3 regions of the Rhodopseudomonas julia genome follow, and region 1 is predicted to be linked to each of the others. Evidence: predicted binding sites of a transcription regulator. Region 1 holds the regulator's gene; each other region holds the start of a gene.
What was found. The regulator LexA, encoded in region 1, represses DNA repair genes until DNA is damaged. The targets are predictions, from matches to a motif close to TGTTCNNNNTGTGTTCNG.
Positions count from the first base shown of each region.

Region 2: recA (recombinase RecA) is a predicted target of LexA. The motif match lies at 4,012-4,029, and genes of this name have one in related genera.
Region 3: J2R99_RS03000 (PA0069 family radical SAM protein) is a predicted target of LexA. The motif match lies at 6,675-6,692, and genes of this name have one in related genera.

Region 1 is NZ_JAUSUK010000002.1:1,395,714-1,403,246, forward strand. Features, by position in the region: gene J2R99_RS15820 (anthranilate synthase component II) at 1-189, shown strand, start outside; gene trpD (anthranilate phosphoribosyltransferase) at 186-1,226, shown strand; gene trpC (indole-3-glycerol phosphate synthase TrpC) at 1,223-2,035, shown strand; gene moaC (cyclic pyranopterin monophosphate synthase MoaC) at 2,032-2,514, shown strand; gene J2R99_RS15840 (molybdopterin molybdotransferase MoeA) at 2,511-3,716, shown strand; gene lexA (transcriptional repressor LexA) at 3,818-4,531, shown strand; gene J2R99_RS15850 (ComEC/Rec2 family competence protein) at 4,560-6,764, opposite strand; gene gltX (glutamate--tRNA ligase) at 6,862-7,533, shown strand, end outside.
Region 2 is NZ_JAUSUK010000002.1:878,324-885,856, forward strand. Features, by position in the region: gene J2R99_RS13335 (flagellar biosynthetic protein FliO) at 1-478, opposite strand, end outside; gene cckA (cell cycle histidine kinase CckA) at 680-3,181, shown strand; gene J2R99_RS13345 (carbonic anhydrase) at 3,301-3,954, shown strand; gene recA (recombinase RecA) at 4,081-5,169, shown strand; gene alaS (alanine--tRNA ligase) at 5,758-7,533, shown strand, end outside.
Region 3 is NZ_JAUSUK010000001.1:633,192-640,724, forward strand. Features, by position in the region: gene smc (chromosome segregation protein SMC) at 1-1,589, shown strand, start outside; gene J2R99_RS02970 (AtpZ/AtpI family protein) at 1,784-2,188, shown strand; gene J2R99_RS02975 (F0F1 ATP synthase subunit A) at 2,229-3,008, shown strand; gene J2R99_RS02980 (F0F1 ATP synthase subunit C) at 3,057-3,284, shown strand; gene J2R99_RS02985 (F0F1 ATP synthase subunit B) at 3,355-3,927, shown strand; gene J2R99_RS02990 (F0F1 ATP synthase subunit B family protein) at 3,930-4,415, shown strand; gene rnhB (ribonuclease HII) at 4,588-5,214, opposite strand; gene J2R99_RS03000 (PA0069 family radical SAM protein) at 5,378-6,466, opposite strand; gene J2R99_RS03005 (glycosyltransferase family 2 protein) at 6,805-7,299, shown strand; gene moaB (molybdenum cofactor biosynthesis protein B) at 7,306-7,533, opposite strand, start outside.

The sequences.
Region 1 (7,533 bases):
GCTCACACGGCCGATGGCGTGATCATGGGCGTGCAGCACCGGTCTCATCCGGTCTACGGGGTGCAGTTTCATCCCGAGAGCATCGCCTCCGAACACGGTCATCGCATCCTGGACAATTTCCTGAAACTCGCCGCAAGCTTCCGTCAGACGACGGGCGCGGCAGATGCCAGCCCCAAGGTGCTCTCATGAGCGATCTCAAGCCGCTGATTGCCAAGCTTGCCAACCGCGAAAGCCTGACCGAAGCCGAAGCGCAGCAAGCCTTCGACGTGATGATGTCGGGCGAAGCGACGCCGACGCAGATCGGTGCCGTTTTGATGGGCCTCAGAGTCCGCGGCGAGACGATCGAGGAGATCGCCGGCGCGGTCACCTCCATGCGCTCTCGCATGACGCCGGTCGAGGCTCCCGAAGGCGCCATCGATATCGTCGGCACGGGCGGCGACGCCTCCGGCACGTACAACATCTCGACGGGTGCAGCACTTGTCGTGGCCGGCGTCGGCGTTCCGGTCGCCAAACACGGCAACCGTGCCCTCTCCTCGCGCTCCGGTGCCGCCGACTGCCTCATGGCACTCGGCGTCAATGTCGATCTCAAACCCGATGGCATTGCCCGCTGTATCCGTGAGGCCGGGATCGGCTTCATGTTCGCGCCGAACCATCATGCCGCCATGCGCCATGTCGGTCCCTCACGCGTCGAAATCGGCACGCGGACGATCTTCAATATCCTCGGCCCTCTCGCCAACCCGGCCAAAGTGAAGCGCTACATGCTCGGCGTCTACTCCAAGGAGTGGGTCGAACCCATTGCCAATGCTTTGAAAAACCTGGGTGCAGAAACGGCCTGGGTGGTGCACGGAACCTATGGCGATGCGGGCGGTATCGACGAGGTTTCGACCACCGGGCGCACCTATGTGGCGGAGCTCAAGGAGGGGCATGTCCGCACATTCGAGATCTATCCGCAGGAGTTCGATGTCAAAGAAGCCCTGCCGGAGGATCTGAAAGGTGGAACGGCGGAGGAAAATGCCGCCGCCCTGAGCGCTCTCCTCGATGGCGAGATCGGCCCTTACCGCGATGTCGTCGTCGCCAACGCGGCAGCCGCTTTGATTGTCGCCGGCAAGTCCGAGCTCGTCGAGGAAGCCGCCGACATGGCCGAAGAATCGATCGATTCCGGCAAAGCGAAGAAAGCGCTCGAAGCGCTCATTCGTGTTTCCAATGAAGCGGCGTCAGCCTCGTGAACGACATCCTCAAGAAAATCGAAGCCTACAAGCGGCAAGAGATCGAGACCGCGGAGGCTGCCGTCCCGCTTCAGGAGCTCCGGGCTCGTCTTGCCGATCAGGAAGCGCCGCGAGGCTTTCTAGCGGCTCTGCAACGCAAGGCGGAGGCGCGCCAGCCCGGTCTCATCGCCGAGATCAAAAAAGCGAGCCCGTCGAAGGGATTGATCAGGCCGGATTTCAATCCGCCTGAACTCGCGCAAGCCTATCAGGCAGGCGGCGCGGCCTGCCTTTCTGTTCTGACCGATGCTCCGTCTTTTCAGGGCGCGCCCGAATTCCTGACCTCGGCACGAGCGGCCGTGTCGCTGCCGGCGCTGCGTAAGGACTTCATGTTCACGCCTTACCAGGTGGCCGAGGCGCGCGCCTGGGGCGCCGATTGCATCTTGATCATCATGGCTGCCGTCTCCGACGACGAAGCGAGAGCGCTCGAAGACAGCGCCTTCGAATACGGCATGGATGTCCTTCTCGAAGTCCATAACGAGGCGGAGCTTGAGCGTGCACTCGCCCTCGCTTCGCCGATGATCGGCATCAACAACCGCGACCTGCGCAGCTTTCACACCGATCTCACGACATCGGAGAGGCTTGCGAAATTGATTCCGGAAGACCGCCTAATTGTTGGAGAAAGCGGTATTTTTTCGCCGATGGATATCGCCCGGTTGAAGGCCTCCCGCATCCATGCCTTCCTCGTCGGCGAAAGCCTGATGCGCTCAGACGATGTCGTCGAGGCGACCCGTCAGCTTCTTGCCTCACCGGCCCCACAGGACGCCGAATGAAGGATCACCTCACCCATCTTTCCGAAGATGGGCGCGCGGAAATGGTCGATGTCGGGGACAAGGCCGTCACCATGCGGGTGGCCGTCGCGAGCGGATGCGTGCACATGGCGGCACAGACGCTGCGCCTGATCGTCGACGGGGACATGAAGAAGGGCGACGTCATCGCGACGGCGCGCATCGCCGGCGTGATGGCAGCGAAGCGCACCTCAGACCTCATCCCGCTTTGTCATCCTTTGGCGTTATCGAAGATCGCTGTCGATATTCTCCCGGATAAGGAGCTGCCGGGGCTGCGGGTGCGCGCGATGGCAAGGGTCGAAGCCAAGACGGGCGTCGAAATGGAAGCACTCACAGCGGTTTCGGTCGCCTGTCTCACCATCTACGACATGGCGAAGGCCGTCGATCGCGGCATGACGATTTCGGATATCCGCCTTGAGGAAAAGAGCGGTGGCGCTTCCGGCGATTGGCGTTCGGACAGATGAGTTTGATTTCCGTCGAGGATGCCGTTGCCCGCATGCTCGCAGGCGTCACGCGACGGGGTGAAGACACCGTTCCCCTGGCGAAGGCGCGCGGTCGCGTGCTTGCATGCGATCTCTCCGCAAAGCGCAACCAACCGCCGTTCCGTGCCTCCGCAATGGATGGATATGCCGTCCGCGCGGAAGATACCGCCGCCGGCGCAGTGCTGCGCCAGATCGGCGAAGCACGCGCAGGATCGCATTTTTCCGGCACGATCGGCACGGGCGAAACGGTCCGGATTTTCACCGGTGCACCGGTGCCCGCCGGAGCGAACGCCATCCTCATTCAAGAAAATGCCAGAGCCGACGGCGAGTGCATCGAAGTTCTGGAGCCAGTGGCGGCGGGCCGACACATTCGCGCCGCGGCATTCGACTTCCGAGAGGGCGAAACGCTGCTTCCTGCCGGGCGTCGGATCGGGACCCGCGAGACGGCGCTTGCCGCCGCCATGAACCATGCCGTCATTGCGGTCGCGCAGAGACCGATTGTGGCCATTCTTTCCACCGGCGACGAACTCGTCGAGCCCGGAGAAGAACCGGGGCCCGATCAGATCGTTTCGTCGAACGGCATGGCGATCGCCGCGATGGTCGCGGCCTGTGGCGGTGTCGCGCGGGACCTCGGTGTCGTCATCGACGACAAACAGGCGATTGTGGATGCCGCAGCGGGGGCGAAAGACGCGGATATCCTGGTGGTGATCGGCGGTGCTTCGGTCGGAGATCACGACCTCGTCCAGCCGGCGCTCTCCGAGAAAGGTCTGAAGGTCGATTTCTGGCGGGTCGCCATGCGACCGGGCAAACCGGTCATGTTCGGTACGCTCGGGCGCACCCGGGTACTCGGCCTACCTGGAAATCCCGTCTCTGCCCTCATCTGCGCGCTCGTTTTTTTGAAGCCGCTTATCGCGGCAATGCAGGGCGCCGAAGGTACCGAGCAAACGAGGCTGTTGCCGCTTGCAGCAGCGTTGCCCGAGGTCGGTGACCGCCAACAATATTTGCGCGCGCGCTTCATCGATTGCCTGGGGCGAACGGCCGTCACCGTCGCCGACGACCAGGATTCGTCGCTTCTTGCGACGCTTGCCCGTTGCGACGCCCTCATCATCCGTCCTCCCTTTGCTCCGGAGGCCAAGGCGGGCGATGTGGTTTCCGTCATAGATCTCGCGCAAGCCCTCTCGTAACCCGCGCGGCGCTCCCCGAGGCTTGTGGAACACGCCATGAACAGGTAGTGTGCGTTCGTGATTTGTACACGAGACGCGACTCGCATCGCGAGGGGACGGCAATGCTGACAAAGAAGCAGCTCGAGCTTCTGCTCTTCATCAATGAAAGACTGAAGGAATCGGGCGTGCCGCCCTCGTTCGACGAGATGAAGGACGCGCTCGATCTGAAGTCGAAATCGGGAATCCATCGCCTCATCACAGCCTTGGAAGAGCGTGGCTTCATCAAGCGGCTGCCCAATCGCGCGCGCGCCCTGGAAGTTCTTCGCCTCCCCGATGCGGTCAATCCCAGCTTCGGGCGACCGCAGCAGCGCGGCTTCACCCCGAGCGTGATCGAAGGGCGACTCGGCAAGGCGCCGCAACCGGCTGAGGAAGAAGCGTTCGAAGAGAGCGAGCGCGGCGCAAGCGTCCCGGTCATGGGGCGGATTGCGGCAGGCGTTCCGATCTCCGCCATTCAGAACCAAAGTCATTCCATCGTCGTGCCGCCGGATCTCCTTTCGAAGGGCGAGCATTTTGCACTCGAGGTGCGCGGCGATTCCATGATCGAGGCGGGTATTCTCGACGGGGACACCGTAGTCATCCGCCGCCAGGACAGTGCCGATAGCGGAGATGTCGTCGTTGCGCTGATTGACGACGAAGAAGCGACGTTGAAGCGATTGCGTCGCAAAGGCGCGTCGATTGCGCTCGAAGCCGCCAATCCCGCCTACGAGACCCGCATCTTCGGCCCAGACAGAGTCCGGATCCAGGGCCGCCTCGTGGGGCTTTTGCGCCGCTACTGAGCGCTCGTCGACCTTCCTGGTCTCGACGTCATCTGAGCGCCGGCGGCCCATGCCAGGGTCGCCGGATCGATGGGCGTGACATACGAAGTTCGAGGTGCGGAGTGGCCCTGTCCGGTCCCCTGTGAGCAATAAATAGAGCGTGGGCTCCGTGGGCGGCGAGCGCAGAGCGATCGATGACAAACCGCGCCGCGCAATCTGCGGGCGCGCGCAGTTGTGTCACGATAATCTCGGCGCGATGGCAATCTTCCGAAAAGGCCACAGGATCTGTGACGCGCGACAGGGTCAACCCTTCCGGCATCTCCAGAACGCAGGCTTCGTCATCGCAACGAAAGCCTGGAGCTCCGGCGGGGTCATCTTCCGGCTCTCCCTCGCGCCAGACATCGTGAAGGAAGGAGCCTTGCCGCGCACCGACGACGTGGAGGTGGCCAGAAACGTCGCGGGCTGCAACCGCCCTGCCCGCCTCGTCCACCAGAACGTCGGGCTCGGCGCCGAGCAGCCAGGCAAGGAATGTCCCCACCAGAAGCGGCGCTATACCGTAGAGGCGGAGCTGCGAGCGCCACAGGCTGAGCCACAGAATCCCCCCGCTCATCAGCATGAGCGCGATTGCAGGAAACGGTGGGACAAGAACCGTGGCGCCGGGCAGTGACGCCACAAAATGCGCCGAGGCGAGGACGAGATCGATGCCCCATGCCATGACGGTCAACGGCAACACTTCCAGACCGAACGGCATTGCGATCAGGCTGATGAGCCCCGCCGGCATGACGAGGAGCGAAACCAGCGGCATCGCGATGAGATTGCCCAGAAGCGAGTAGGACGCGAGCCGTCCGAAATGGAAAGCCGCAAACGGCGATGTCGCCAGGCCCGCAACGAGCGTGGTCAAGCCGACCGTACCGATCGCAACGATAGGCCTGCGGAGAAGCCGCGCGAGCCCTCGGGCGGGTTCTGCAAGATCATGGCGCGGACGGTCGCGCCAGGCCTCCCAGGCCGCCACCAAGGCTGCAACGGCCAGAAAGGACATCTGAAAGCCCGGTTCGAGCACACTCTCGGGTTGGAGCGCCACCACCACGAACGCCGCAATCGCGAGGTTGCGCAATGACAGAGCGGGACGATCCAAAAAGACGGCCGTCAGCATGACCGCGATCATCACGAAGGCTCGGATCGTCGCGACGTTGCCGCCTGAGATCGACAAATAGAAAGCGCCGACTGCAAGCGCGATAGCGGCCGCGATTTTACGGATCGGCAGAACGAGCGCAGCATGTTCGGAAAGCGCTAGCACCGCACGCATGAGCCAGAAGGCCGTGCCGGCGATCAGCATCATATGCAGGCCCGAAATTGCGAGAATATGCGCAAGCCCCGCGATCCGGAGCGCATCGACGTCCGCATCCGCGATCTGGCCACGATCACCGACGAGAAGCGCTGCGGCGATCGCAGCAGCGGGGCCCGCCACGGCGTCGGTAATCCGCTGTGCGATCGCTCGACGGATGGCGGCAATCGCCACGAACACATGGACGCCGCTCACTGGTTCGACGACCGTCAACGCACCAAAGACGAAACCGGAAGCGCCGATCCCATCGAAGAACGCCGCCCGCGCGGGATCGTACCCTCCGGGCATCGCCGGGCCCGGCAGCGGTGCCAGCCTTGCACTGCCCTCTACCCTCGCCCCAAGCGGCGGCAGATCGGTGCGCAACGTGAGCCGGATCTTGTGTGGCGTCTCCTCTGCAGGAAGCCGCTCGATGCTCACCTGGTCGAGGACCACCCGCGGCGTTCGTTCAGCACGTGTCTCCACCGCCACCACCCGGCCGGTAAGCTGGCCACTCAGCGGATGTTCGACCATCGGCGCTCGAAGGCTTTCGACGCGAAGTTTGCCCGCAGACATCCCGGCCAGAAAGCAGGCGACGAGAACCAACGGATAGGCGCCACCACCGCGCCGCCACGCAAGGAATGCGGCAAACACCGCAGTGCCGGTTGCGAGCAGAAGCGCCGAAAGCAAAGGCTCGCGTGGCAAGATGAAATAGGTGGCCGCGCCACAAGAGAAGCCTACGGCCAGAAACAGAAAGCCGCGCCGCTCCTCAAAATCGTGCGCGACTTGGTCTCTCAGATGTGCCGCATGAGACGCAAGGCCGTAGCCGAAGCGGGTAAGCCGGCCAGGCGGCAAAAAGCCTTCGATGCGGCGACCGTCTTGCGAGGGCCGCTCCCCATCCGCCGCGCTTGACTGTCCGCCGCTTGGTTCCATGCTTGCAAGCATCCGGCGCTGTGGCTAGACCGAGCCAATCTTACACGTGGGCCGGGCATCAACCAATCGCCCCGCCCCTTTGCCAGCCAAAACCACCATGTCATCTCATCCGATTACCCGCTTTGCTCCCTCGCCAACCGGCTTTTTGCACATTGGCGGCGCACGTACGGCGCTCTTCAACTGGCTCTATGCGCGGGGCCGCGGCGGCAAAATGCTGCTCAGGATCGAGGACACCGACCGCCAGCGCTCGACCGATGCTGCCATCGCAGCCATTCTGGACGGACTCTCCTGGCTCGGCCTCGATTGGGACGGAGAACCCATCTCCCAATTCGCCCGCATGGAGCGCCATGCCGAGGTGGCCTGGCAGCTCGTTGAAAGCGGCCACGCCTATCGCTGCTATGCCTCACAAGAAGAGCTGGCGGAGATGCGCGAGACCGCGCGCGCCGAGGGACGGCCTCCCCGCTATGACGGGCGTTGGCGAGACCGCGATCCGTCCGAAGCGCCGGAAGGCATCAAGCCGGTCATCCGCATCAAGGCTCCGCAGGACGGAGAGACGGTCGTCGAAGACCATGTGCAGGGCCGCGTTACCTTCCCGAACCGCGACCTCGATGATTTCATCATCCTGCGCTCGGACGGAACGCCCACCTACATGCTGGCCGTCGTGGTCGACGATCACGATATGGGCGTCACCCACGTTATTCGCGGCGACGATCACCTCACCAATGCCGCCAGACAGGGCATCATCTACGAAGCGCTTGGCTGGCAGGTG
Region 2 (7,533 bases), 520 kb from region 1:
GACGAATATTCTGTGCCACCGGCTGCCCTGTGGGCTGCCCCGCCAGCTGCCCCATCGGCTGCGAGGAGCTCGTGCTCTGAGGGTATTCGCCACCCGCTGGCTCGGGCGGGCGATGCGTCGTTGGGAAGCCTGGCATTTGTGGGGTGGCTGGCGGATTGGCCGGCCGCCGCGGTGCCGGCTGAGCTGTCGGCCGGCCGCGCACGATCTGCGATTCGACGACGATATCGGCCGGGCCGCCGATCATGACCAGATGTTCGACCTGATCGCGCCGGATCAACAGCAAGCGGCGCTTCTGGTCGATGGCGTGCGTTTCCATGACTTGCAGCCGCGAAACCCGCTGCGCCGCCGCGCCCCGTCCCGGAACGATGCCGCGCCGGGTGATCCAGACGACAAGGCCCAGAATGACGAGAAGGACGGCGATGGCGAGGAGAATGGGGCCGGCAAATGCCCCTGTTGAAAGATCGGTTAAACCGCGCATGGACGCCTCCTTGACTTACGCTACACTCAACCCACGCGGTCGATATGGCACGATAGCCCGGAAATTAAGGCTTTTCAAACGAAGCTGTGCCTTGCGAGTCAGTTGCGAGCTCTCGTCAAGGCTGTCACAAGTCACGCAAAGGCCTGCGGCGTGCTTCGCCGAATCGGCTAATCTCACTCAATGGCCGTAACCAGCGATCCCATGGCAGGCAGGCAGAGCACCGAGGCTGCAGAAGCCGGAGAGCGGCGCGACAGCATGATGCGCATTTTCCTCTTGTCGCTCGGACTTCTCGTCGTGGCGGGGTCCTATCTCTTCATCCCGCCGCAATGGACCGATACCGTGGTGCTCGTGTGCCTGGGTATCCTTTCAACCGTCGGCGTCATGTGCCTGTTCATGGCGGCCGGGGGCCTCATCCGTTTCGTGCGCTCCCGGGTTATCGAAACACGGGTGCCGGGCCTCCCCGAACAGCTCTTCGAGGCGATCGGAGAGGGGGCGTTGATCGCCGACAGCGCTGCGGGCGCCATCAAGGCCAACCGCGCCTATTATCGCCTTTACGGCGACGAGAATGGCGATTTGCGCTCCATCGAACGTCTTTTCGCAGAAAGCCCCGACGCTTCGGAGGCGATCTATCGCCTGTCCGGGGCCGCCGAAAAAGGCCGTCGGGCGATGGAAGAGATTCGCATGCCGGGCGGTATCGGCGGGCTGTCGGGCTCCGCGCGCTGGTACCGCGTAAAGGTGAACCCGATTGCGGGTCGCCCCGAACTCGCCTTGTGGCTCATCTCCGACATCACGCGCGAGCGGGAACACCAAGAGAACATCTTCCAGGAGCTGCAGAACGCGATCGATTATCTCGATCACGCTCCTGCCGGTTTCTTTTCCATGCAGCCGGACGGCCGCATCCGATATGTCAACGCCACATTGGCGGAGTGGCTCGGCATCGATCTCGCCGATTTCGAGCCGGGTGCCGCAGAGATCGGTGATTTCGTCACGGCTGAGAGCCTGTCTGTTCTGGAAGCTTCGGGCCAGCGCGGGGAGACGGCCACGGAGCGCCTCGAGATCGACCTCGTGCGGGCGAACGGGACGCGCAAACCAGTTCGTTTGCTGCACCGCGTGCCGGTCTCGGCCGACGGCACGGTCGGCGCCTCCCGCACGCTCGTGCTTGAAGTTGGGCTTGCCGACGGCGATGCAGGGCTTGCGGCAGAACGACGGTTCACGCGCTTCTTCAACAACACGCCGATGGCGATCGCCTCCGTCGACCGGAGCGGAGCGATCAACCTTTCGAATGCGCGTTTCCTGAAGCTTTTCCGCAAGAGCGGGCCCGCCCGTATCGAGCTCACAAGCGTGGTGAAGGCCACCGACCGGCCCGCGCTCAAGGCCGCTCTCAATGCGGCGATCAACGGTCAAAGCGATATTTCCCCGGTCGACGCGCAGTTCGAGAGCGACGAGGAACGAAGCGCCCGCTTCTTTGTCAGCCCGATCGTCGAAGGCGAGCCCGGCGAGGACGCGGCGATCGTCTATGCGCTTGAGACGACCGAGCAGAGAGCGCTCGAGGCTCAGTTCGCGCAGAGCCAGAAGATGCAGGCGGTCGGGCAGCTCGCCGGTGGTATCGCGCATGATTTCAACAATGTGCTGACCGCCATCATCGGCTTTTCCGACCTGCTTTTGTCGAACCACCGGCCATCCGATCCGGCGTTCGAAGACATCATGAACATCAAGCAGAACGCCAATCGTGCCGCGGGGCTGGTGCGGCAGCTTTTGGCGTTCTCCCGCCGGCAGACGCTGCAGCCGCGCGTCATTCGCCTCGACGAGGTGTTATCGGATCTCACCGTGCTGCTGGACCGCCTCCTTGGCGAGACGGTCGAGCTCAAGACGGATCACAAGAGCGGGCTCTGGCCCGTCAAGGCTGACCTCAACCAGCTGGAACAGGTGGTGGTGAATCTCGCCGTCAATGCGCGTGATGCTATGCCGAACGGCGGAACGCTTACGATCCGGGCCAGCAATTTGGCCGAAGCCGAGAGCCATCGCTTCCGCCAGGACGGCTTCCGACCCGCCGATTACGTCCTGATCGAGATCACCGACACCGGCACCGGCATGACGCCGGAGGTGATAGAAAAAATCTTCGAACCTTTCTTTTCGACGAAGGAGATCGGCAAGGGAACCGGCCTCGGACTTTCCACGGTCTACGGCATCATCAAGCAGACGGACGGCTTCATCTTCGTCGACAGCGAGCTTGGCAAAGGTACGACCTTCTCGCTGCTTCTCCCACGCTATGTGGCGGAGCGCGAAGCGGAGGAGGAGGTCACCTCGGCAAAGGCCGAGCCGACCGATCTCACCGGCAGCGCCACCATCCTTCTTGTCGAAGACGAAGAGGCCGTGCGCGCCTTCGCCTCGCGCGCGCTCGCTGCGCGCGGCTATGAGGTGCACGAAGCTGCCTCCGGTCCGGAGGCGCTTCGCATCATGAAGGATATGGACGGTGCTATCGATCTCGTCGTGTCCGACGTCGTCATGCCGGAGATGGATGGGCCGACGCTCCTGAAAGAGCTGCGCAAGACCAATCCCGCCTTGAAGATCATCTTCGTCTCCGGATATGCGGAGGACGCCTTTGCACGGCATCTGCCCGAGAACGAGGATTTCCACTTTCTGCCGAAGCCGTTCTCGCTCAAGGATCTGGCTGTCACGGTGAAGCGTGTCTTGCAGCCTTAGCGGGCGGGGGCATGACCGAGCGGTCGATGGCCCGGGGGAGACGGAGTGGGGATGAGCTGCCGTTCTCACTTGCCTGTTCATGTGTTTTCGGCGAAGTCGCCGGCCTAGAGGTGTGTCACATGCGTTTTCCCGAGCGTCTCCTTCAGGGCTATCAATCTTTCCGCGATGGTCGACTGCCGATCGAGCAGCATCAATATGCAGAGCTTGCAGAGGTTGGGCAGAGTCCCGAGATCATGGTCATCGGCTGCTGCGATTCGCGGGTTTCGCCGGAAGTGATCTTCGATGCGCGGCCCGGCGAACTCTTCGTGGTGCGCAATGTGGCCAATCTCGTGCCGCCCTATTCGCCGTCGGCTTCGCAGCACGGTGTTTCCTCGGCGATCGAATTCGCCGTCGAGGCCTTGAAGGTGAAGCATATCGTCGTTCTCGGACATGCCAGATGCGGCGGCATCCGCGCGTTTGCCGATGATGAGGTCGGACCGCTGTCACCCGGTGATTTCATCGGCAAGTGGATGTCTTTGATCGCGCCTGCTGCCGAAGAGCTTGGCCCGCGTGGTCCAGAGCCTCTCGAGGAGTATCTGCAGCGTTTGGAGCAGGTATCGGCGGTGAAGACGCTCGATAATCTGATGACGTTCCCGTTCGTGCAGCGGCGCGTGGAAGAGGGCTCGCTCGCACTCCATGCGGCCTATTTCGCGGTGGCGACGGGGCTTCTGATGGTGCGGCGCCCAGACAGCGATGTCTTCGAGCCGATCAGCACGGCGAAGCCCTCAAACTGAGCTGTCGGGCACACTTCTTTCGGCCCGCCGAGACGGGATCCCTCGGTGTTGACGGTATAGAACAAATAGAGTACGAAATTCTCTGAGGAGCGGGTAGTCATCCGCTGAACTTTAGAGGATAGTCCGATGGCGAATCCGTTGCGCGTACTCGAAGGAGGCAAAGAATCTATGGATCGAACCAAGGCTCTGGATGCTGCTCTCAGCCAGATCGAGCGCTCCTTCGGCAAGGGGTCGATCATGCGGCTCGGCAAGGAAGGGCAGGTCGTCGAAGTTGCCACGATCCCGACCGGCTCACTCGGACTTGATATTGCGCTTGGCATTGGCGGTCTGCCGCGCGGGCGCGTGGTCGAAATCTATGGGCCGGAATCCTCGGGTAAGACGACGCTCGCTCTGCACACGGTGGCACAGGCACAGAAGAAGGGTGGCATTTGCGGCTTTATCGATGCCGAGCATGCGCTCGATCCGATTTATGCGCGCAAGCTCGGCGTCAAGCTCGACGACCTCTTGATTTCGCAGCCGGATGCGGGCGAGCAGGCGCTCGAAATTGCCGACACGCTGGTGCGGTCGGGAGCCATCGATGTGCTTGTCGTAGATTCGGTCGCCGCTCTCACACCGCGCGCCGAGCTCGAAGGCGAGATGGGCGATTCGTTGCCCGGCATGCAGGCGCGGCTGATGAGCCAGGCGCTCAGGAAGCTCACGGCCTCGATCTCGCGCTCGCATACGATGGTCATCTTCATCAATCAGATCCGCATGAAGATCGGCGTCATGTTCGGCAGCCCGGAAACGACGACGGGCGGCAATGCCTTGAAGTTCTATTCCTCCGTGCGCCTCGATATTCGTCGGATCGGTGCCATCAAGGATCGCGACGAAGTCGTGGGCAACCAGACCCGGGTCAAGGTGGTGAAGAACAAGCTCGCACCGCCGTTCCGCGAGGTGGAATTCGACATCATGTATGGGGAAGGCATTTCCCATACGGGTGAGCTTCTCGATCTCGGCGTGAAGGCCGGTATCGTCGAAAAATCCGGTTCCTGGTTCTCCTACGACAGCCAGCGTCTCGGTCAGGGCCGGGAGAATGCGAAGAACTTCCTGCGCGAAAACGAGGATGTCGCCAACGCCATCGAAAAGGCGATCCGCGAGAATGCCGGTCTCATTGCGGATGAGCTTCTGGACGGTCCGCGCCAGGAGGACGAGGGCGGCAAGGCGGCGAAGGCCTGAGGCAGGCTCGTCGTTTTATCCTCATCGCTTCGCCGAGATGGGCGAGCGGGCACGGGATGAGTGAGCAATATTTGTGTTTCTGGAGAGCCCGCTTCTGGCGGGCTTTCTGGTTTTCGTTCTTAGCCCAGTGTGATTGTTCGCGACGCCTGTGACGGCATTTCGGACCGAGATTCTCAGGCAGCCGGTCCGTGCGTCGGTGAGGCTGCCTTGCCCGCGAGGCCTTTTCTGGTCCGGGGCCGGTTTCTTCGACGTCGCCAATTCCGGCCAGTCGCACACGGGATGAGAGGTCGGTTGCGGCGGATGGACGCCGATGATTGGGAGTGGACCGTTTCTCGCCGGACGGCGACGCACATTTTCGGTGTCGCGCGTGACTGACAGGATAGTTGCGCGCCTTCGGGCTTCCGGTGTTGTTTGGCGTAGGGTTCAGCCATGTGGACAGTTCTCCGGCCCGTCGCTAAAACCACCGCCTGCGGGCTTTCGGTGATCCGATGACGGCGGTGATCCGACGACAGCCCGGAAATCCCATTACTTCGGTGCCGGCCGTAGATGTTCGGTGGCCATGAGGTCCAACCACAGGTGTTTCGCCAGATGATCGGCGTCAACGAGATCCGCTCTGCGTTCCTCGACTATTTTTCCAAGCACGACCACGAGATCGTCGCTTCCGGCCCGCTCGTGCCCCGCAACGACCCGACCTTGATGTTCACCAATGCGGGCATGGTCCCGTTCAAGGACTTCTTCACGGGGCGGGCGAAGGCTCCTTATCCGCGCGCAGTCACCTCGCAGAAATGCGTGCGGGCGGGCGGCAAGCATAACGATCTCGACAATGTCGGTTACACGGCGCGTCACCACACCTTTTTCGAGATGCTCGGGAATTTTTCCTTCGGGGATTATTTCAAGGAGCGCGCGATCGAGCTTGCCTGGAACCTCGTCACCAAGGAATTCGAGCTCGACCCGAAGCGGCTTCTCGTCACCGTCTATGCCGACGACGAAGAAGCGTTTTCGCTGTGGCGCAAGATTGCCGGCCTGCCGGAAGAGAAGGTCATCCGCATCGCGACCTCGGATAATTTCTGGCAGATGGGCGAGACTGGACCCTGCGGTCCATGTTCGGAGATTTTCTACGATCACGGTGCGGAGATCCCCGGAGGGCCTCCGGGCTCGCCCGACGAGGACGGCGACCGTTTCATCGAGATCTGGAACCTCGTCTTCATGCAGTTCGAGCAGGTGGCAGGCGGCGAGCGCCACAACCTGCCGCGGCCTTCGATCGATACGGGCATGGGGCTTGAGCGGATCGCGGCTGTCCTGCAGGGCGTGCACGACAATTACGACATCGACCTCTTCCGGCATCTGATCGAGGCCGTGGAAGGGGCGACGCGCGCCAAGGCGACCGAGGCGAACCGTGCGAGCCATCGCGTGATTGCCGATCATCTGCGCGCGACGAGCTTTCTGATTGCAGACGGCGTGCTGCCGTCGAACGACGGGCGGGGCTACGTGCTGCGTCGCATCATGCGGCGGGCAATGCGTCATGCGCATCTCCTCGGCGCCGAGGAGCCGGTGATTTATTCGCTGGTCCCGACCCTCATGCGCGAGATGGGCGGCGCTTATCCCGAGCTCATGCGCGCTGAGGCTCTCATCACCGAGACGATCCGTCTGGAGGAGAGCCGTTTTCAGCGCACGCTGTCGCGCGGGCTGAGCCTTCTCGACGAGGCGGCGGGTTCGCTTCACAAAGGCGACATGCTCGATGGCGAGACCGCCTTCAAGCTCTATGACACCTATGGGTTTCCGCTCGATCTGACGCAGGACGCGCTCAAGAACCGCGGCATCAGCGTCGATCTCGCCGGCTTCACCGATGCGATGGAGCGTCAGCGGGCGGAGGCTCGCGCAAGCTGGGCGGGCTCCGGCGAGGCGGCGACGGAAGAAGTCTGGATGGCGCTCAAGGAGGAGCATGGCGCCACGGAATTCCTCGGCTACGGCACGGAAACGGCCGAGGCCGTCACGCTTGGTTTCGTCAAGGATGGCGAGCGCGCGTCGGAACTGAATGCCGGCGATGCGGGCGCGGTCGTTGTCAACCAGACGCCCTTTTATGGCGAATCGGGTGGTCAGGTCGGCGACACCGGCGTCATTCGCAGCGAGGCGGGCGGCGTCTTCCGCGTGGAGGATACGCAGAAGAAGGCGGACGGGCTTTTCGTCCATTTCGGGCGGATGGAGGAGGGCAAGCTCTCCCTCGGCGACAATGTCCGTATGATCATCGAAGGCAAGCGCCGCACGACGATCCGGGCCAACCACTCGGCGACGCATCTTCTGCACAAGGCGTTGCGCGACACGCTTGGTCCGCATGTCGCCCAGAAGGGGTCGCTCGTGGCGCCC
Region 3 (7,533 bases), on a different contig from region 1:
AGACGGCGGCGGCCGTTCGCCTTGAACAGAAAAACCGGCTGGAGGCGCTCTCCGGCGAGATCGCGAAGGCCGAAAAGGACGGCGCGAAAGCGACGACGGCCCTTGAGAAGGCAACCGAAAAGCGTCGGCGAGGCGAAGAGGCCGAACGCCAGGCGCGCCAGGCGCTCAAGGACGCACGCAGCCAGCGGGACCGCCAGGCATCGGCGCTTTCCGAAGCGGAGCGAGCTCTTGCACGACAGTCGGAGCGCCTCGCTTCGATCGCAACGAGCCTCGCGCGCGTCGAAAGCGATGCCGAGGCGCAGGCGACCCGGCTTGAGGAAGCTCGCGCGGCACTTGGCCAGGCAGAAGCAAACGGAGAAGCAGAAGCGAAAGCGGAGGAACTTGCAAAAGGCGTCGAAGCCGCCCGCCGCGAGGCGTCCGATGCGCGCGCGGCCGCGGATTCCTTGCGCCATGCGAGCGCGGCACGGGACGAGCGTCTTTCGGCGCTTGGCCGGGAGATCACTGCCTGGCAGGGGCGGATCGAACGGGCGGCGCGCCGAATCGAAGAATTGAAGGCCCGAGAGGCCGATCTCGAAGCAGAAATCGAAAAGCTCGCCGAAGAGCCGGAAACCTATGCCGTGCGCCAGCGCGAATTCGCCTTCGAGATCGACAAGGCGAACGCCCAGTCGAAGGCCGAAGCCGACCGCCTGGCCGAAGCCGAGACGGCCCATCGCAGCTTCGCCGACGCAGCCAGGCGGGCTCTCGATGCCTTATCGCAGACCCGCGAGGCCAAGGCACGTGAGGACGAGCGGGCCTCCGCCATCCGCCAGAAGCGCGAAGATCTCGTCGCTGAGATCACAGCGCATTTCCGCACCCGCCCCGAGGGGCTGCGCGAAACGGCCGAACTGAAGCCCGGCGCCCCGCTGCCGGAGCTTGCCGCCGTCGACCAGCGCTTAGAGAGGCTGGTGCGCGAGCGCGAGCGCCTCGGCGGCGTCAATCTCCGGGCGGAGGAAGAAGCCAAGGAGGTCGAGGAGCGCCTCACCACGCTGACGGCCGAACGCGACGATCTGACGGCCGCCATCAAACGCCTGCGCCAGGCGGTGCATTCCCTCAACCGGGAAGGCCGCGAACGGCTCCTTGGCGCCTTCGACACCGTCAACCGGCACTTTCAGGAGCTTTTCCACACCCTTTTCGGCGGTGGGTCGGCGGAGCTCATGCTGACGGAATCCGACGATCCTCTCGACGCCGGGCTCGAGATCATGGCACGGCCTCCCGGCAAGAAACCGCAGATCATGACGCTCCTCTCCGGCGGGGAGCAGGCGCTGACCACGATGGCGCTGATCTTCGCCGTCTTTCTCACCAATCCTTCGCCGCTTTGCGTCCTCGATGAGGTCGATGCGCCGCTCGACGATGCCAATACGGAGCGTTTCTGCGATCTTCTCGGAGATATGCGACAGAAGACGGAAACCCGCTTCCTCGTCGTCACCCACAATCCGATCACCATGGCCCGAATGGACCGGCTCTTCGGCATCACCATGGCCGAACGCGGCGTATCGCAACTCGTCTCTGTAGACCTCGAAACGGCGGAACGTTTTCGCGAAGCCGGGTAAAGGGCGGAGGGAGGCCGGGCCAAGAAAACCTGTCCCGATCTATTTCCCTTTTCTTTTCAACGATATATCCCTGATTTTGATGTTCTTGACTTGGCCTGACGGCAAAATTATGGTGCGCCCGGTTTCGCAGGGGCCCGGACCCGCCCCGTCTTCACGATGGCGCCGCATCGAGGCTTCCAGGAAGGAGCCGGTGAATGGCTGACAAACGCTCCGGCGAGGAGCGCCGGGAGAAGGCGGACGGCGGACAGGGTCCTATTGCCGATACCGACCTGGAACGTCGCTTTGCCGACCTTTCGCGCACCCTGGACAAGGGGAAACGTGTCAGGCAGGCCGTTGACGAGCCCGAGCGCACCGATTCGTCCGGATATGCGCTTGCTTTACGTATCGCCAGCGAGTTTATCGCAGGTGTTCTGGTCGGAGCGGCCCTGGGATGGGGATTGGACGAGGTCGCAGGGACCTCCCCCTGGGGGCTTATCGGCTTTTTGATGTTGGGATTTGCCGCCGGCGTGCTCAATGTGATGCGCGCCGCGGGTAAAATAGCCGGGCCTTACGACAGGCTCGACAAAGACAAGGACGGCGGGCCTGCCCGTCACGATTGAGGCGAGGCCGATTACGGCCCGGGGAAGCAAGGGGTAGGCTGTGGCGAGCGAAGCGGCGACGCATTCCGACACCGTGGATCCGATCCACCAGTTTCACATCAACAATCTGGTCGATTTCGGCCAGATCGGCCACAGCACGTTCGCTTTCACCAATTCGGCGCTGTTCATGGCCATTACGGTGATGCTGATCGTCGGCTTTATGATGCTGTCGACGCGCGGCCGTGGCCTCGTGCCGGGCCGCATGCAGAACGTCACCGAGATGTTCTACGAGTTCACGGCCAACATGCTGCGCGAAGCGGCTGGATCGGAAGGCATGCGTTTCTTCCCGTTCGTCTTCACGCTGTTTTCGTTCATCCTGGTGGCGAACCTGATCGGCATGGTGCCGTATTTCTTCACCGTGACGGCGCATATCGTGATCACGGGCGCGCTTGCCCTTCTCGTCATGGCGATCGTGATCGGCTACGGCTTTTCCAAGCACGGCTTCGGCTTTTTGAAGCTGTTCGTGCCCGACGAGGTGCCTGGGCTCATCCTGCCGATGATCGTGGCCATCGAGATCCTCTCGTTCATCTCGCGGCCCGTCAGCCTCTCCATTCGTCTTTTCGCCAACATGTTGGCCGGTCATATCACCCTCAAGGTGTTTGCCGGCTTCATCATCTCGCTGTCGACGTTCGGCGTGATCGGCTGGGTCGGTGCGATCCTGCCTTTCCTGATGGTGGTGGCACTCACGGCTCTTGAAATTCTTGTGGCTGTCCTGCAGGCCTATGTCTTCGCAATTCTGACCTGCATGTACCTCAACGACGCGCTGCATCCTTCGCACTGACGGCGCGGTTTTTTCTCCATCCTCTTCCAACACGCAAGGAGCATGAACATGGAAGCAGATGCTGCAAAGCTGATTGGCGCGGGCATTGCCTGCATCGGCATGGGCGGGGCCGGCGTTGGCCTGGGTTCGCTCTTCGGCCACTTCCTCGAAGGCGCATTGCGCAATCCCGCGGCTGCGGACGGCCAGTTCGGCCGCCTCATCTTCGGCTTCGCGGTCACGGAAGCGCTGGGCATCTTTTCGCTCCTGATCGCCCTTCTCCTCATCTTCGCCGTCTAAGCCAGACAGCGAAGACGGCGCGCCGGGGGCACTCGCCACCGGCGGCCGAACGGCTTGAGGAGAAGAGCACGTGGTAACAACGGCACTCGCTCAGACGGCCGCGGAAACGGCGGCGGAACACACCGAAATCGCGGACGCGGCGCATGGCGCGTTTCCGCCTTTCGATCCGTCCACGTATCTCTCGCAGCTCGTCTGGCTCGCGGTCTTCTTTGGCCTGCTCTATTACCTGCTCAGCAAGATGGTGTTGCCACGCATCGCCACCATCCTTGAGGAGAGGCACGACCGCATCGCCGACGATCTCGCAGAGGCAGAAAAGCTGAAGCGGGAAAGCGACGAGGCGATCGCGGCCTACGAGCAGGCGCTTGCAGAAGCCCGGCAGCGCGCTCACGGCATTGCCCAGGACGCCCGAGACAAGGCGAAAGCGGAGGTCGAGGACGAGCGGAGCAAGGCCGAGGCGGAGCTTGAAGAGAAGCTGCAGGCGGCCGAAGCACGTATCGGCGAGGTGCGCGACAAGGCTCTCGCCGAAGTCGACGCGATCGCCAAGGAGACGACCGAGGCGCTCGTTGAGACCCTGTCCGGAGAAGCTCCGGCAGATGCGGAGGTCGGGTCAGCCGTCTCCGCAGCCATGAACGAGCGGAGATAACGATGGACGCAACCAGCCTAGCTTCGCTGTGGGTCTTCATCGGCCTTCTCACCTTCCTCGGCATCATGATCTATCTCGGCGTGCCGAAGATGATGACGGCCGCGCTCGACAAGCGCTCGGAGAAGATCCAGCACGAGCTCGACGAGGCTCGGCGCCTGCGGGAAGAGGCGCAGGCGCTTCTGGCCGAGTATCAGCGCCGCCGCCAGGAGGCCGAGGAAGAGGCGGCCGGGATCGTGGCGCTTGCGGAAAACGAAGCGGCCGCCCACGCCGCCGAAGCCAAGCAACGCCTCGAGGAATATATCGAGCGGCGCACGCGCGGTGTGGAACAGCGCATCGCTCAGGCCGAGGCCCAGGCGGTGAGCGACGTGAAGGCACGGGCGGTCGACGTGGCCGTCGCAGCCTCCGCCAAGATCCTCGCCAAACAGAACGAGGGTGCGGTTGGTCAGCGGCTGATCAACACCTCCATCGAGGGTTTGAAGCGGCACTGAGTGACTTCAACATAGAGACGATAAAAGGCGGGCTTCGGCCCGCCTTTTTCTTTTTCCACAGCCGTTCGTTCAGACGCCGCCTCGTTCGGCACCCGGCGAGGCTCACGATTTGTCGAAATGGTTGCGGTGAACGCCTGCTTTCCCGCCCCTCTTTCGAGGCAACGCTCAAGGCCTATTTGTCGGCGAGGAGCGCCGCGATAGGCGCAAAACTCGAGCGATGGAGGCGGCAAGGGCCAAGCCGCGTCAGGGCCGCCCTGTGGGCCGGCGTCGCATAACCCTTGTGAGATCCGAGTTCGTAGCCCGCGAAAACCCCGTCGCAATGCGCCATCATCCGGTCGCGGGACACCTTGGCGACGATCGAGGCCGCTGCGATCGAGAGCGAGGAGGCGTCCCCGCCAATCAGCGCTTCGCACGGCAGAGCAATGTTCGGCACCTTATCGCGTCCATCGACGAGGACGGCATCGGCCGCCTCGGGCAGGCTTCTGAGCGCCCGCGCCATGGCAAGAAGCGCCGCATTGCGGATGTTGATCCGGTCGACGGTCGCCGTCGAGCAATAGGCAACGGCGACATCGGCACAGGCCAGGATCTCTTCATAGAGCTCCTGGCGGCGAAGCGCCGTGAGCGCCTTGGAATCGTCGATGCCGGCCGGGATATTTTTGGGATCAAGAACGACCGCCGCCGCCACGACCGGACCGGCGAGCGGGCCACGGCCTACCTCATCGATGCCAGCGATGCGGCGATAGCCGGCAAGCATCAGCCGCGTCTCAGCCTGCAGATGCGGGCCCGCAACCTTCGCCATGGGCGCAGCCTTCGCGCCGCCCGGCTTCTGAGCTTTCGGTTTGCGAATCGTCTTTGTCGCAGACATAAACCGCCGATAGGCCGCGATCCTTCGTGATGCAAGCCGGGCCCTCGCCTGCAAAGACACGCTTTCCACCTTCAGACAAAAGCTTCTCTTGTGCCCCCTAAAGGAGCGCCAACTGGCCGCCGACCGGCACCGGCGGAGAAAACAGATCCGTGCGCATGTCGTAGCGCCTCTCGTTCAACCGCAGGCGCTTTGCCGCCAGTTCGAAACGGCGACCGATCTGCCAGGCGTAAGGCCCCCTGCCCCTCTGGCGCTCATGCCAGGCCGAATCATAATCCTTGCCGCCCCGCATGGAGCGCATCAGCGACAGAACATGTTCGGCTCGGTCCGGGAAATTCTCCTTGAGCCATTCTTTGAAGATCGGCGCCACTTCGAGCGGCAGCCGCAACAGCACATAGCCGGCAGACGTGGCCCCCGCCGCCGCGCCCGCTTCGAGAAGGCGCTCGATCTCATTGTCGTTGATGGCCGGCACGATCGGCGCCGTCATGATGGACACCGGAATGCCGGCTTCGCTCAGGCCGGAAATCGCTTCAAGCCGCTTCGCCGGCGTCGAGGCGCGCGGCTCCATCATGCGCGACAGCTTATGGTCAAGGCTCGTCACGGAGAGACCGACTTTGACGAGCCCCTTCTCCGCCATCGGCGCGAGGATATCGAGATCGCGCAGGACGAGCGCCGATTTGGTGACGATGCCAACCGGATGATTGGCGGCCGCCAGGACTTCCAGCACATCGCGCATAATGCGGTACTGGCGCTCGACCGGCTGGTAAGGGTCGGTGTTGGTGCCGATCGCGATCGGGCGCACCTCATAGCCCGGCGCGGCAAGTTCTTTTTCCAGAAGCTTCGCCGCATCCGGTTTGGCGAAAAGCCGCGTTTCGAAGTCGAGCCCCGGTGACAGGCCCATATAAGCGTGCGTCGGGCGGGCGAAACAATACGCGCAGCCGTGCTCGCAACCTCGATAGGGGTTGATGGATCGATCGAAGGAAATATCCGGGGACGCGTTGCGGGTGATGATCTTTCGGGGCCGCTCGATCGTCACTTCGGTGCGCAAACGCGGCAGTTCGTCGAGACTGTCCCAGCCATCCTCGACGAACTGCCTTGTCTGCTTCTCGTAACGACCCGTCTCGTTGGAGACAGCGCCGCGACCACGCCGCGCGGCCGGGCGAAGCGAATTGGTGCCCTGTTCGGGCATCCCGTCTTGGGGTCCGGTTTCTTGGAATCTTGAATCTGCCTGGCCGAGCGCCACCCAGGCCGCATCTCGCTCTGCGCGAAATCGTGATGGCGCGGAGGATGCGGCATTCCGCTTTGCGGCTGCTGCGGTACCGCCCCTTGGGGTGTGGGGTGTCGGCGGGGCGAAGGTGGTGCTCGGCTCAGGCATGAGCGGAATATATCGCGAACAACGGAACATTACAAGAACAATGGTGACTTTATTCCTAGGCGAAGCGAGGAAGCCGGGGATGGGATGGCGTTCCTTAACGAAACGGTTACCTTTCTGTTGGGTTAAGCGCCCGATTTCGCTAGCAGAACATCATGATCACCGTGCTTCTTTCCGTGCCCGACGATGCCCAGCATCTGGCGCGCAGCCTGACCGCCCTCGTGCCTGCGGCAGTCGAGGGTCTGGTGCGCGACGCCTATGTCGTCGGCACGCCCGGCGACGACGAGATCGAGGCGGTGGCGGACGCTGCCGGGGCAGAACTCGTGGGCCGAGAGGCTCTCACAGAGACGATCGCCGCTGCTCGTGGCGAGTGGCTGCTCTTGATGGAAGGCGGTGCCCGCCCGCTCGACGGCTGGATGACGGCCGTTCGCGAATGGATGGAGGAGCCAGGCCGCGGAGCCGCGACTTTCACCCTCGTCGGCAAGCGCAAAGCGCTCTTCGGTTTCCTGGAGCGCGAAGAGCCCCTTCGCCGCGGCGTGCTCATGCGCAAATCCGATATGGAAGCGGCCGGTGCGGCTGACGACCTCAAATCTCTTGCCCGCGGCCAGTCCACCAAACGCCTTTCCGCGCGTATGGCGCCGCCGGCCTGAGAGGCGTCAGCCGCGTCTCAGATGTTCGTCGAGCCGGGGCATGATCTCGACGAAATTGCACGGCCTGTGGCGGTAATCGAGCTGGCTCTTCAAGATACCGTCCCAGGCATCCCGGCAGGCCCCGGGCGAGCCCGGAAGAACGAAGATATAGGTCGCATTCGCCACCCCTGCGGTGGCGCGCGACTGGATCGTCGAGACGCCGATCTTGTCATAGGAGATACGGTGGAAGACCGC